4 regions of the Embleya sp. NPDC001921 genome follow, and region 1 is predicted to be linked to each of the others. Evidence: riboswitches for the same ligand, from Rfam matches in the RefSeq annotation. Region 1 holds a riboswitch; each other region holds the start of a gene.
What was found. A riboswitch is a leader RNA that binds a small molecule or an ion and turns the genes downstream of it on or off. The one in region 1 is predicted to bind cobalamin.
Positions count from the first base shown of each region.

Region 1 (2,191 bases):
TCCAGCGGTCGTGGACTGCACGCTGAAGCCCGGATTTCACGTCCGGCGGTGTCCCGTCGGCGCGATGCCGGGGGTCGGCGGTCCTGTGAGGAACATCGCTCGGCCCGGTCGGCATCGGTTCCGCCGCTCGTGCCGACGCCCGTCGCACGAAGGGAATCCGCACGTGAAATCTGTGGGGAACAAGGCTCGAATAGGCCGGTTGGTCGGGGCACTCGCCCTGCTCCTGCTGCCCGCTACCGCCCAGATCACCGTGAGCGCACCCGCCGCCTACGCCATCGACCCCACCAAGGGCTCCGCCGGCGTCTGCCCGGACGCCAACGGGGTGACCGTGATCGTCGACTTCCAGGAACTCGGCGGCGCCACGCTCACCCGCTGCGCGCCCGGCGATCAGGCCACCGGTCTGGCCGCGCTCAAGAACGCCGGCTTCCGGATCCAGGGCACGAACCGGTGGGGCGAGGCATTCATCTGCCGGATCGAGGGCAAGCCCGGCACGGACACCGAGCCCTGCGTCAACACCCCGCCGGCGTCCGCGTATTGGTCGTACTGGCACGCGCCGAACAACGGCACCTGGACCTACAGCTCGTGGGGCGCGACCAACCGCAAGCCCCCGCTGGGCAGCTTCGAGGGCTGGTCCTTCTCCAAGGACAAGACCTCCACCACCAACCCGCCCCCGCGCGTGGCCCCCACCCGCCCGTAGCGCCGGCCCGACGTCGGATCCGAAGCGATCCCGTCCTCGGCTCCGCAACCATGCTCGTTCCGCCGGGTCACCGCCGCCGCGCTTGACCCGGTCGGGACGAACGCCGCGAACGGACCGCGCACGCCTGCCCGATCGGCGCAGGCGCCGGCATCCGCGTCTCGCGTACGTCCTTTCACCGTCCACCGAGTGGACTCGCGTCCCGGAGCCGCCCGTCGCCGGCTAAGCTGACGGACGCAGTCGGTTCGCCCTGCCCGCCAGGCAGGCGCGTCGCAAGAGGGAACCCGGTGTGAATCCGGGACTGCCCCGCAGCGGTGAGTGGGAACGACCGCCGTCAACAGCACTGGGCCCGAATCGGGCCCGGGAAGCGACGGCCAGTAGGAGTCCGCCCTTTCGGTGGACGCGCCCACGAGTCCGAAGACCTGCCACTGCCCGTGCGCCGATGAGGCGCGCGGTGATCTCGGTGACCTCGTGGGCGGGTCGGCGGACAACCCGGTGGCACACGTGCGCGACAGCGCCGAAACGGCCCCGCGGCTTGCCAACCCTTCGCGCCCTCGATCCGTCCCGGGATTCCGGAGACAACTCGCGAAGGAGAGTTCCGTGACCACCAAGTCCGCAGCCGCGGCAACCCGCGCCACCGTGTACGGCTACCCCCGACAGGGCCCGCGCCGGGAGTTGAAGAAGGCCATCGAGGGCTACTGGGCCGGTCGGGTCACCGCCGACGGGCTTCGCGACACCGCCGCCGAACTGCGCCGCGCCAACCGCGGTCGGCTCGCCGATGCCGGCGTGCACGAGGTGCCCACCGGCGACTTCTCGCTGTACGACCACGTCCTGGACACCACCGTGATGGTCGGCGCGATCCCGCCCCGCCACCGTGCGGCCGTCGAAGTCGACGCCCTGGACGGCTACTTCGCGATGGCCCGCGGCACCCAGGAGGTGGCGCCGCTGGAGATGACCAAGTGGTTCGACACGAACTACCACTACCTGGTCCCCGAACTCGGCCCCGACACCGTGTTCTCCGCGAACTCCGTCAAGCAGGTCGCCGAGTTCGAGGAGGCCGTCGCACAGGGCCTGACCGCGCGTCCCGTACTGGTCGGCCCGATCACCTACCTCCTGCTCGCCAAGCCCGCGCCCGGGGTCGCGGCCGACTTCCAGCCGCTGACCCTGTTGGACCGACTGTTGCCGGTGTACGCCGAGGTGCTCGCCGATCTGCGCGCGGCCGGTGCCGAGTGGGTGCAACTGGACGAACCCGCGCTGGTCCAGGACCGCAGCTTCGCCGAACTCAACGCCATCGCACGTGCCTACCGCGACCTCGGCGCGCTCACCGACCGGCCCAGGCTGCTGGTCGCCTCGTACTTCGACCGTCTCGGCGAGGCGTTGCCGATCCTGGCCAAGGCGCCGATCGAAGGGCTCGCCCTCGACTTCACCGGAGCCGCGTTCGCCAACCTGGACGCCCTGGCCGCCGTCGGCGGACTGCCCGGCAAGCGCCTGGTCGCC
Region 1 covers NZ_JBSFEO010000003.1:175,527-177,717, forward strand. Annotated here, with positions in the region: gene ACWCPW_RS04235 (flagellar hook-length control protein FliK) at 164-697, shown strand; cobalamin riboswitch at 918-1,138, shown strand; gene metE (5-methyltetrahydropteroyltriglutamate--homocysteine S-methyltransferase) at 1,295-2,191, shown strand, end outside.

Region 2 (2,191 bases), on a different contig from region 1:
AGCACCGAATCCGGCTCGCCCCGCTCGTCCGGCTGGAGCACCAGGCCGTGTTCGGGATTGGTGTACGACAGCACGACCAGCCCTTCGCCGGAGTCGCCGGCCAGGACCGGGACGTCCACCGACTCCCCGGCGCGCGTGCCCACCCGATCGGCGACGGCACGCGGGACGGGCGGCAGGATCGCCTCGGGCTCGCCCCTCGGCCGGAACCGGTGGCCGGACCCGACAGGGCGCCCGGCGCCGGCGTCCAGCAGCGCGGCGGATGGGGTGGGGCCTCCCGTTCCCGCGCCGAGGGGTTCGGCGGATGGGGTGTCGTGTCCCGACCCGCCGCCGAAGACCGCCGCGGATGGGGTCGGTCGCGTCGAGCCCGCATCGAAGTGCCGGACGGAGGCGGCGAGATGCCTTCCTTCGGCGCCGAACCACCTCGCGCAGGCGGCGGGATGCCCCGACCCGGCTGCGAACAGCGAGACGCAACAACCCAGGAGCACGCCCGCTCGACGCACCCGACCCACCCGACGCGTCGGACCGGCTGGTTCAGGTGTTCCGGACACCGTGGACACGCATACCTCCGGCACTGATTTCCCGGCACGGCCGGATCTCGGATCGACTCACCGGCACCCTCCGGTGCCCGCCGACACCCTTCGGCGCCGATACCGGCCGGAGCCGACGCCGGCCGAGGGAGCCGCTCTCGGAATCCGATCCTGGGCTTCGCCCGCGCCGGTCCGGGGCTCGGCACGCGGACCGGCGGCAAGCTTCACCCGCACGCGTGGCCCGGATCCGACGGTGGACCGGGCCCGTCGCGCGTGTCATGGTGGGAGGCGCAAGGCGACGGCGGTACGAGGAAGCCGGTGTGAATCCGGCGCGGTCCCGCCACTGTGATCGGGGAGCGACTCCCGAACCGGCCACGGCCCCGAGACGGGGTCGGAAGGCCGGGAGGAGCGATGATCCGAGAGCCAGGAGACTCACGTCGTCGCCACCTCACCCACCGGGGCGGATTTCCCCGAGAGAGGCCGGTGCCGACCATGTCCTTGGTTTTGAGCCGGATCCACACCCGTACCGGCGATGCCGGCACGACCGCGCTGGGCGACAACTCCCGGACGCGCAAGACCGATCCGAGGTTGGCGGCGTACGCCGACACGGACGAGACCAACGCGGCGATCGGGGTCGTGCTCGCGCTCGGCGACCCGGAACCGCGGACGCGCGCGGTGTTGGCGCAACTGCAACACGACCTGTTCGACGTCGGCGCGGACCTGTGCGCGCCGATCGCCGAGGGGGACACCCGGCTGCGGATCACCGAGGCGGACGTGGCCCGGCTGGAGGAGCACTGCGACGCGTTCAACGCGGAACTCGCCACGCTGCGTTCGTTCGTACTGCCCGGCGGCAGCCCGGCCGCGGCCCTGCTGCACGTGGCCCGCACCTCGGCCCGCCGCGCCGAGCGCTCGACCTGGGCGCTGATCGAGGCGGACGAGCGGGCGGCCGCGGACGGGCCCGCGACCGTCAACCCGCTCACCGCGCGCTACCTCAACCGGTTGTCCGACCTGCTGTTCGTCCTCGCCCGGCGGGCCGACGCCGGCGGTGCGGGTGATGTGCTGTGGCGTCCGGGCGACAGCCGCTGACCGGCGCGCGGTCGCGGTTCGACGTCGGCGGGCCATTGCGCCGGCTCGCCGACGTGGGGCCCTACTTCGAGCTGCGGACCGGGCCGATCACCGACGACGCGGGCTTTCGGCCGTTGGCCGAGTTGTACGACCCGGCCACGCCCGCCGCTTTGGCGGCCCGGGTGGAGCACGTACGGGGCCGGCTGCGGACCGAGGAACCGCGTGTCGCCGCGTCGATCCTGTATCTGGGCGTGGCCTCGCGGCTGTGGTCGGTGGCACTGGGTGCGGCGGTGCTCGGCCGGGTGGTGCCCGACCTGGATCCGGCCCGGACGTACTGGCGCTTCCCGGACACCGGGCCGGTCGAGGTGTGGGCGCCCGATCCGGCGCCGGTGCCGGTGCCGGACGACCGCTCGGGGATCGCGCGGCTGCACGACGCGGTGCTGCTTCGGCATCTGGTGCCGCTCGCCGGGGCGACTCGCGCGGTGGTGCCGGTCGCCGAGCGGCTGCTGTGGGGCAACGCCGCGTCTGCCCTGGTCGGCGCGGCCCGCGTGTTGCACCGGCACCTGGCTCCGGCAGAGCCGGAACTCGTCGCGGCCACA
Region 2 covers NZ_JBSFEO010000004.1:218,403-220,593, forward strand. Annotated here, with positions in the region: gene ACWCPW_RS06300 (Ig-like domain-containing protein) at 1-500, opposite strand, end outside; cobalamin riboswitch at 836-961, shown strand; gene ACWCPW_RS06305 (cob(I)yrinic acid a,c-diamide adenosyltransferase) at 1,020-1,613, shown strand; gene ACWCPW_RS06310 ((2Fe-2S)-binding protein) at 1,589-2,191, shown strand, end outside.
Region 2: linked by a shared signal. The riboswitch ahead of ACWCPW_RS06305 (cob(I)yrinic acid a,c-diamide adenosyltransferase) and the one ahead of metE (5-methyltetrahydropteroyltriglutamate--homocysteine S-methyltransferase) in region 1 are both predicted to bind cobalamin.

Region 3 (2,191 bases), on a different contig from region 1:
TCGTGGGAGGGGCCCACCCGCAGCGTGGCGATGCGCTCGACGAGCTTGGCCACCAGCGCGTCCGCGGTCTCCGCGCCGACCGGAACCGCCACGGAGATCGCCATGCAGCGCTCGCCCGCGGAACCGTATCCGGCGCCGATCAGGGCTTCGACGACCTGGTCGAGGTCCGCGTCCGGCATCACGATCAGATGGTTCTTGGCGCCGCCGAAGCACTGGGCACGCTTGCCGCGCGCGGTGGCCGAGGTGTACACGTACTCGGCGATCGCGGTCGAGCCGACGAAGCCCAGCGCCTGGACGCGCGGGTCCTCCAGCAGCGTGTCGACCGACTCCTTGCCGCCGTTGACCACGTTCAGCACACCCGGCGGCAGCCCCGCCTCGAGGAAGAGCTCGGCCAGGCGCAGCGGCACCGAAGGGTCGCGCTCGGACGGCTTGAGGACGAACGCGTTGCCGCACGCGATGGCGGGGGCGATCTTCCACAGCGGGATCATCGCGGGGAAGTTGAACGGGGTGATGCCGGCGACCACACCGAGCGGCTGGCGCAGCGAGTGCACGTCGATACCGGTACCCGCGTTGTCGGTGAACTCGCCCTTGAGCAGGTGCGGGATACCGACGGCGAACTCCACCACCTCCAGGCCGCGTTGCAGGTCGCCGTGGGCGTCGGCGATGGTCTTGCCGTGCTCGGCCGACAGCAGCTCGGCCAGCGAATCGCGTTCGGGCTCGACCAGTTGCAGGAATCGGGACAACACCCGGGCGCGCTTTTGGGGGTTCCAGGCGGCCCACGCCGGTTGTGCCTGCTCGGCATCGGCGATCGCCGCCAGCGTGTCGGCACGGTCGGCCAGCGGAACGCGCGCCTGCACGCGTCCGGTGTTGGGGTCGTACACGTCGCCGAACGCGCCGGACGCGCCGTGGACGTGCCTGCCGCCGATGAAGTGGGAAAGCTCGCGGACCATGAACGACCTGTCTCTCGTCAGGTGCGGTCCGGAGGCGGGGCAATGACCCGACCACGGCAACCGCCGCTTCGGGGCGCGGGGTTGCCGAGGTCGGGTGGCACGTGCGGGTGGTCAGGCGAGCCCGACGACCTCGACGTTCGCAAGATCGTCCGGGGCGAGTGCGCAGACCGGCGTCATGCGTGTTTGCTCCATCCTCGTGGACAACACGGATATACCCGCGGCCGGTATCCTGACTTCCGGATCGACATACGCCGCCCGCCTTCCCGGCTTTCGCCAGTGGCGTGGTGCCTCGGCAGCGCACTCCCCGGTCACAGTGGCGGGACCGTGCCGGATTCACACCGACTTCCCTGCACCGCGGACCTTGTAGTTCAAGACGATATAGTCGGACGTCCTACTAAGTCCAGCGGTGATCGGGCTTGATCGCGTGGGTGACCACCTTCGTCCGAGTACTGATGCGTGACTGATTCCGGGTCGGTTGTTCGTCCGTAACGTTTTGACCTGCGGAAAGCACGACAGGAACCGCGCAGGTCAAAGCACTGGAACCCGTCGGGTACGCCCGGCGGATCGACCCGGGAAGGACGGACGCCATGAGCGGCGCCATCGACTACACCGCTGCCGTCGAGAACTACCCGGCCGGCTGGAAGGCCTGTGACGCGCCGGCCGCCGCGGCCCGGAACCGGTCGACGCGTGCCCGCATACCGCGGGTCCGGGCGGTGCTCTCCCCTTCCCGGGTCCGCGTCGCCCTGAACCCGAACGCCCATGCCGCCCGGGCCGCCTGACGACCCGTCGGCCCGGCAGCGGACCCGAGGCAACGCCAATTCGTCCGGTGGACCCGATCGACCGAGAGGTTAAGACATGCCCGCGTACGTCATCGCCAACCTGCGGGACGCCGCCCCGCACCCCGAGATCGCCGACTACATCGAGCAACTCCCCGGCACCTTCGCGCCGTACGGCGGCCGCTACCTCGTGCACGTCACGCAGCACGAGGTATTGGAGGGGGGTTGGGTCGGGAACGTCGTGATGATCGGCTTTCCCGGGATCGCCGAGGCGCGGGCCTGGTGGGATTCGCCCGCGTACCGGATGATCGCGCCGCTGCGCTCGCGGCACATCGAGGGCGACATCATCCTGATCGAGGGCGTGCCCGAGGGCTACGACCCGAGCGGCGCCGTACAGGCGCTGCGCGAGGCCCTTCGCGCCGAGTAGCGCTCGGGCTCGGCCCGGGTTCAGCCAGGGCTCGGCCC
Region 3 covers NZ_JBSFEO010000008.1:148,967-151,157, forward strand. Annotated here, with positions in the region: gene ACWCPW_RS12070 (CoA-acylating methylmalonate-semialdehyde dehydrogenase) at 1-950, opposite strand, end outside; cobalamin riboswitch at 1,153-1,322, opposite strand; gene ACWCPW_RS12075 (hypothetical protein) at 1,538-1,729, shown strand; gene ACWCPW_RS12080 (DUF1330 domain-containing protein) at 1,806-2,153, shown strand.
Region 3: linked by a shared signal. The riboswitch ahead of ACWCPW_RS12070 (CoA-acylating methylmalonate-semialdehyde dehydrogenase) and the one ahead of metE (5-methyltetrahydropteroyltriglutamate--homocysteine S-methyltransferase) in region 1 are both predicted to bind cobalamin.

Region 4 (2,191 bases), on a different contig from region 1:
CCGTCCGGGGCCCAGCCGACGCCGTCCGCGCCGATCGTGACGAGCAGGGCGAGCGCTCCGGTGGCGGCGAACCCGAGCGGCGCGCGGGCGGCCCGCCACAACCGCCGGGCGGGCACGCGCGCGAAGCCGAACGCGACGACCAGGACGGTCGCCGCGACCAGGACCGCGCCGGGCCACGGCGGCAGTGCCACCGCGCACCCGAGCAGCCCGAAGGAGAGCACGGCTTTGTCGGCCGGATGGCGGCGACGCCACGAACTCGCGTGCGCCGCCGCGTCGATCGGCAGCACGGGATCAGTGGCCCGGGACCGATGCCGGTGTCTGGTCCGGCGGTGTCGCCTCGGCGGCACGCGCCGAAGCGGTGGTCGGTTCGTCGGGCGTGTCCGATGCATCCGGCGCGAGCCGGCGGCGGGTGCGCTTGACCCCGAACATGTAGCCGACCACGCCCGCGCCGAGGGCGGCCTGCAACGCGAACAGGCCGGACTCGATCTCTCCGGACGGCGGTTCGTACAGCGGGCTGAACCACGGCTCGTAATCCGGGTCGTTCTCGGTGATCGCGGTCTCCGCCTGGGTGTCGGCGCCCGTGAACGGCTCGTCCTTGTGGTCGCCCATGCCGAACACCACGGGCAGCACCGCGAGCAGCACCACGGCCAGCACGATCAGCAGGTTGATCTTCGTGGAGCGCTTCACTTGGACTTCTCCTCCTCGCGCGCGATCCGCGCGTCCGTGACCACACCGAGCCGGACCAGATCGCCTCGGCTGGACTGCCGCAGCAAGCGCACGACCAGGACGGTCAGCAGACCCTCGCTGATCGCCAACGGGATCTGGGTGAGGGAGAAGATGCCGCCGAACTTGGCCAACGCGCCCGCGAATCCGCTGTCCGGGTCGGGGAAGGCCAGGGCCAACTGCACGCTGGTGACGCAGTACGTGCTCAGGTCCGCGACGAACGCGCCCACGAACACCGCGACATCCAGCGGTGTGGTGCCGCCGCGTCCGTCCAGGAGCGAACGGGCCAGCCGATACGCGCCGTAGCCGGCCCACGGGCCGACGATCGCCATGGAGAACACGTTCGCGCCGAGTGTGGTCAGCCCGCCGTGCGCGAGCAGCAGCGCCTGGAAGAGCAGGGTGATCGTGCCCAGTACGGCCATGATCGGCGGCCGGAACAGGATCGCGCCCAGGCCGGTGCCGGTGGGATGCGAGCAACTTCCGGTGACGGAAGGGATCTTCAGCGCGGACAGTACGAACGAGAACGCGCCGGACGCGCCGAGCAGCAGGGTGTTCTCGGGTTTGTCGCGGACCTCGCGGGTGAGCGCGCGGGCGCCGTGGACGACGAACGGGGCCGACGCGACGCCCCAGGCGGCTGCGTGTTCCCAGGGCAGATAGCCCTCTGCGATATGCATGAGGAAGGGTCCCTCTCCAACACCTCGTGGACGGACGATCGCCGTGGCCGGTCTCCTGGCTGACGGGTCGTACGTTCACGTCTCCGCCTTCCCGGGGCCGCGCGAGCGGTCCCAGTGGCTTCCCGCGGCGACGAATCAACGTTTCCGCGGGGTGGAGGAGAACTTCCCGATCACAGTGGCGAGGGCCGCGCCGGCATCGAACCGGCTTCCCGAGCACCACGGCGAGCCGACACTAGTGGTCGGATGGACATGGCGACAAGATGGCTTTTGCAAACCGTGCGCAAGACCACAATGCGGGCGGAGCGGTCGAGCAATTGCCGCATTCCGGAGCGTGATCGTCGACAGGTGCGGCTTGGTGCGGGACGGCGCGGCGCGATGCGGCGCAGGGCGGTGTGGGGCGGCGCGATGTGGGGCGGCGCGGCGGTGGCTCGGTGCGGCGTCGAGCCGCGCCGCGCGGTGCTCAGTGCAGGCCGGGTCCTCGGCCCCGGATCACCACGGTGCCCGCGACCCGGTCGCCGACCCGCTGGCGCCGCTCGCTGGTGAGCACCGCGGCCAGGCCGACCGCGCCGAGCGCGAACGCGTCGACGCACAGCAGCAGCCAGCGGATCCCGAGCTGACGTCGTCCCGCCCGCCCGCCGGACACGTCCACGACCCGGATGCCGAACATCTGCATGCCCCATGTGCGCCCGTCGTGCTCGGCGGGTCGCAACACCCAGTACCAGAACAGGATCGCCAGCGCGACCGTCAGCACACCGACGGTGATCGCCGCGGTCAGCGGGCCGCTGCGGATCGAG
Region 4 covers NZ_JBSFEO010000027.1:80,988-83,178, reverse strand. Annotated here, with positions in the region: gene cbiQ (cobalt ECF transporter T component CbiQ) at 1-287, opposite strand, end outside; gene ACWCPW_RS28695 (energy-coupling factor ABC transporter substrate-binding protein) at 292-687, opposite strand; gene ACWCPW_RS28690 (energy-coupling factor ABC transporter permease) at 684-1,397, opposite strand; cobalamin riboswitch at 1,426-1,633, opposite strand; gene ACWCPW_RS28685 (RDD family protein) at 1,858-2,191, opposite strand, start outside.
Region 4: linked by a shared signal. The riboswitch ahead of ACWCPW_RS28690 (energy-coupling factor ABC transporter permease) and the one ahead of metE (5-methyltetrahydropteroyltriglutamate--homocysteine S-methyltransferase) in region 1 are both predicted to bind cobalamin.